DNA from 2 places in the Pseudocitrobacter corydidari genome. Region 2 is predicted to be linked to the other one. Evidence: predicted binding sites of a transcription regulator. Region 2 holds the regulator's gene; the other holds the start of a gene.
What was found. The regulator PurR, encoded in region 2, represses purine synthesis genes. The targets are predictions, from matches to a motif close to CANGCAAACGTTTGCNTG.

Region 1 (2,206 bases), 770 kb from region 2:
ATCGTGCTGCCAGGGCTGCTCGACGGGCAGAAAAAACACTACCAGGATGAGTTTGCCGCGATCCCATTGGTGCCAAAACCGGGCGACCGGGATGAGCCCGATATGCTGCCGACGGCGACGCAGGCGCTGCCAGCTCAGCCGCCGGAAGGCGCGGCGGAAGAGGTGAGGGCGGGCGATGCGGCAGCACCGTCGCTCGATCCGGGGCGTTTTGCTGCGGCAAACAATAACGGCATCGATCCTGCGCCGGTGCAGGTGGAACAACCGAAGCCAAAACCCAAGCCGGTTGAGCCGCCGAAACCGAAGCCGCAGCCAACGCGTGATGTTGCCAGCGAGCAGATCGCCGCCGCGACCGAAACGCCGCCAGCCAAACCGACGCCAGCTGAAAAACCGGCCCCGGAAGGGAAGGCGTACGTTGTTCAGCTTGGCGCACTGAAAAACGCCGATAAAGTTAACGAGATTGTCGCGTCGCTTCGCGGTGCTGGCTATCGCGTATACACGTCGCCTTCCACGCCGGTTCAGGGTAAAATTACCCGCATCCTGGTGGGGCCTGATGCGTCGAAAGATAAACTGAAAGGCTCGCTTGGCGAGCTTAAGCAGATCTCCGGGCTGAGCGGGGTGGTGATGGGGTATTCGCCGAATTAAAGGCGACCTGACCCCTCCATAAGCGATGGCGTTGAACATTTTTTCAGCGCCTTTTTTATTTTCGCAGGGAAAGGAAATCCCTACGCAAACGTTTTCTTTTTCTGTTAGAATGCGCCCCGAACCGGATGACAGGGCGTAGCATCGTGGGACACATATGGTCTGGATTGATTACGCCATTATCGCGGTAATAGGTTTTTCCTGTCTGGTTAGCCTTATCCGTGGCTTTGTTCGTGAAGCGTTATCGCTGGTGACATGGGGCTGTGCCTTCTTTGTCGCGAGTCATTACTACACTTACCTGTCCGTCTGGTTCACGGGCTTTGATGATGAACTGGTTCGCAACGGGATTGCTATCGCGGTACTGTTTATCGCGACGCTTATCGTCGGCGCTATCGTTAACTACGTTATCGGTCAACTGGTGGAAAAAACCGGTTTGTCGGGAACGGACAGAGTGTTGGGCATCTGCTTTGGTGCGCTGCGCGGGGTATTAATCGTCGCCGCCATTCTGTTCTTCCTCGATACCTTTACCGGCGTGGCGAAAAGCGAAGACTGGCATAAATCGCAGCTTATCCCGCAGTTCAGTTTCATCATCAGATGGTTCTTTGACTATCTGCAAAGCTCGTCAAGTTTCTTGCCCAGGACATAAGTCCTGAGATGTGGCTTAACGAGGAAAAGACGTATGTGCGGTATTGTCGGTATCGCCGGTGTTATGCCGGTCAACCAGTCGATTTATGATGCGTTAACGGTGCTGCAGCATCGTGGACAGGATGCCGCGGGCATCATCACCATTGATGCGAACAACTGCTTCCGTTTACGCAAGGCAAACGGGCTGGTCAGCGATGTCTTTGAAGCTCGCCATATGCAGCGTATGCAGGGCAACATGGGGATTGGCCACGTGCGCTACCCAACCGCTGGCAGCTCCAGCGCGTCTGAGGCGCAGCCTTTCTACGTCAACTCCCCGTATGGCATTACGCTTGCCCATAACGGCAACCTGACCAACGCGCACGAACTGCGTCAAAAATTGTTCGAAGAGAAGCGCCGCCACATCAACACCACCTCTGATTCCGAGATCCTGCTGAATATCTTCGCCAGCGAACTCGACAACTTCCGCCATTATCCGCTGGAAGCCGATAACATCTTCGCCGCGATTGCCGCGACTAATCGCCAAATCCGTGGCGCTTACGCCTGCGTGGCGATGATTATCGGTCACGGTATGGTCGCCTTCCGCGATCCGAACGGTATCCGTCCGCTGGTGCTGGGCAAACGCGATATTGGCGATGGCCGCACCGAGTATATGGTTGCTTCCGAAAGCGTGGCGCTCGATACCCTGGGCTTTGAGTTCCTGCGCGATGTCGCGCCGGGCGAAGCGGTGTACATCACCGAGAAGGGTCAGCTCTTCACCCGCCAGTGCGCGGACAACCCGGTCAGCAACCCGTGTCTGTTCGAGTACGTCTATTTCGCGCGTCCGGACTCCTTTATCGACAAGATCTCCGTTTACAGCGCGCGTGTGAATATGGGCACCAAACTCGGTGAAAAGATTGCCCGCGAGTGGGAAGATCTGGACATC
Region 2 (2,206 bases):
TAAGGCATTGCGGCGTGCGCGGTGTGAGAGCAGCAGCGTCATCAGCGGCGCGCCAACCATGACACCTACAGCGTAGGCGCTGATCAACATACCTGCGGCAGGAATCGAGACATCAACCCCTTTGGCAATAACGGGTAATAGCCCCATCGGCGAAAATTCGGTGGTACCGATCCCGAATGCGCCTACGGCTAACGCCAGTAAGGGATAATTCACTTTCATGCTTTGACTCCGGTTTGCCGCAAACGCAGAGCGGCGTGACAACAGATTGCAAAAGCATGACATCAATCACAAAAAAACAGAAGTGAACAAATTAGCAAAATATTTTTGCTGAATTGATAACAATCGAAGAGAGGGAGAGCCGTCTCTCCCTTTAGGATGGGTTAATGCAGGACGGCGGTCAGCGCGGCCGCGACGATCAGCGCCAGCGTAATAACCGTTGTGGTAATTGACATCTTCAGTTCGGTACTCATCAATTTTTCTCCTTATTATCCCCACACCAAAAGTGAGCTATGTCATTTTTGCACACTTATTCGCAAAAATCTTCCCGGATTTCACGCAATAACCGATTTTGCGCTTCCACTTTTGGCAAAGATAAGACAAAATTCGACGCTTATTAAAAAGTGTATCGGCCATTGACCCCCTCCTGTCGTCCTGTGTCGTTTTCCCGGCGAACCGCAATTCATAACATTGCGCCAGGGTGAGTGAAGGCAAACGTTTTCGTATTGAATCGATCAGGGGCAGGCCCGGGTCTGGAGTGAGATGGAATGGCAACTATTAAAGATGTAGCGAAGCGCGCAAACGTTTCCACTACAACTGTATCACATGTGATTAACAAGACGCGTTTTGTCGCCGAAGAGACGCGTGAAGCGGTATGGGCGGCAATCAAAGAATTGCACTACTCTCCCAGCGCCGTGGCCCGTAGCCTGAAGGTCAATCACACCAAGTCCATTGGTTTGTTGGCGACCAGCAGTGAAGCTGCCTACTTTGCAGAAATTATTGAAGCCGTTGAGAAGAACTGCTTCCAGAAAGGCTATACCCTGATCCTCGGTAATGCGTGGAACAACCTTGAAAAACAGCGCGCGTATCTCTCCATGATGGCGCAGAAACGCGTGGACGGCCTGCTGGTGATGTGTTCCGAATACCCGGAACCGCTGCTGCAAATGCTGGAAGAGTACCGCCATATTCCGATGGTGGTTATGGACTGGGGCGAAGCGAAAGCTGACTTTACCGACTCGGTTATCGATAACGCCTTCGAAGGCGGCTACATGGCTGGTCGCTATCTGGTAGAACGTGGGCATCGCGAAATTGGCGTGATCCCAGGTCCGCTGGAGCGCAACACCGGTGCAGGTCGTCTGGCTGGCTTTATGAAAGCCATGGACGAGATGATGATCAAGGTGCCGGAAAACTGGATCGTGCAGGGCGATTTCGAACCGGAATCCGGCTATCGTGCGATGCAGCAAATTCTGTCCCAGAATCCGCGCCCTACCGCTATCTTCTGCGGTGGCGATATCATGGCGATGGGTGCGTTGTGCGCCGCAGACGAAATGGGACTGCGCGTGCCGCAGGATATCTCCCTGATTGGTTATGACAACGTGCGCAACTCACGTTTCTTCACCCCGGCGCTGACCACTATCCACCAGCCGAAGGATTCCCTCGGAGAAACCGCCTTCAATATGCTGATGGACCGAATTGTCAGCAAACGCGAAGAGTCGCAGTCCATCGAGGTGCACCCGCGCCTGATTGAACGCCGCTCCGTGGCCGACGGCCCGTTCCGCGACTATCGCCGTTAATCGCCACAGCGAACGCTCAATTCGGGCGTTCGCAGCCATTCGCTGTTCAGCGTTTCACTGTCTCCCAGATACTCTAATAACCAGCTTAGCGCCGGTGAACTGTCGTTTTGCTGCCAGGTCAGGCAACAGGCCGCATCGGGAAACGGGTTTTCCAGCTCCAGGGCAACCCATTCGCCTTTATCTATCTTCGGTCGCGCAAAATGCTCTGGCACCATGCCAACGCATAATCCTGCGGATAAGCAGGTTTCTGACGATTCCCAGTCGGGCACCACGACCCTTTTCTGATTATCCAGCAACCAGGTGGTACGTTTCGGTAACGACCGTGACGTATCTTCGCGCACCAGCGACGGCCAGTTGCGCAACACGTCATCACTCAGCGGCCCTGTCATCTGTGCTAGCGGATGCGTGCTGGCCAC

Region 1: the regulator PurR is predicted to act here: its motif matches at 724-741, upstream of cvpA (colicin V production protein).

The regions. Positions count from the first base shown of each region.
Region 1 covers NZ_CP087880.1:371,292-373,497, forward strand. The annotation lists gene dedD (cell division protein DedD) at 1-642, shown strand, start outside; gene cvpA (colicin V production protein) at 797-1,285, shown strand; gene purF (amidophosphoribosyltransferase) at 1,319-2,206, shown strand, end outside.
Region 2 covers NZ_CP087880.1:1,141,063-1,143,268, reverse strand. The annotation lists gene G163CM_RS05310 (MFS transporter) at 1-282, opposite strand, end outside; gene cydH (cytochrome bd-I oxidase subunit CydH) at 381-470, opposite strand; gene purR (HTH-type transcriptional repressor PurR) at 765-1,790, shown strand; gene punR (DNA-binding transcriptional activator PunR) at 1,787-2,206, opposite strand, start outside.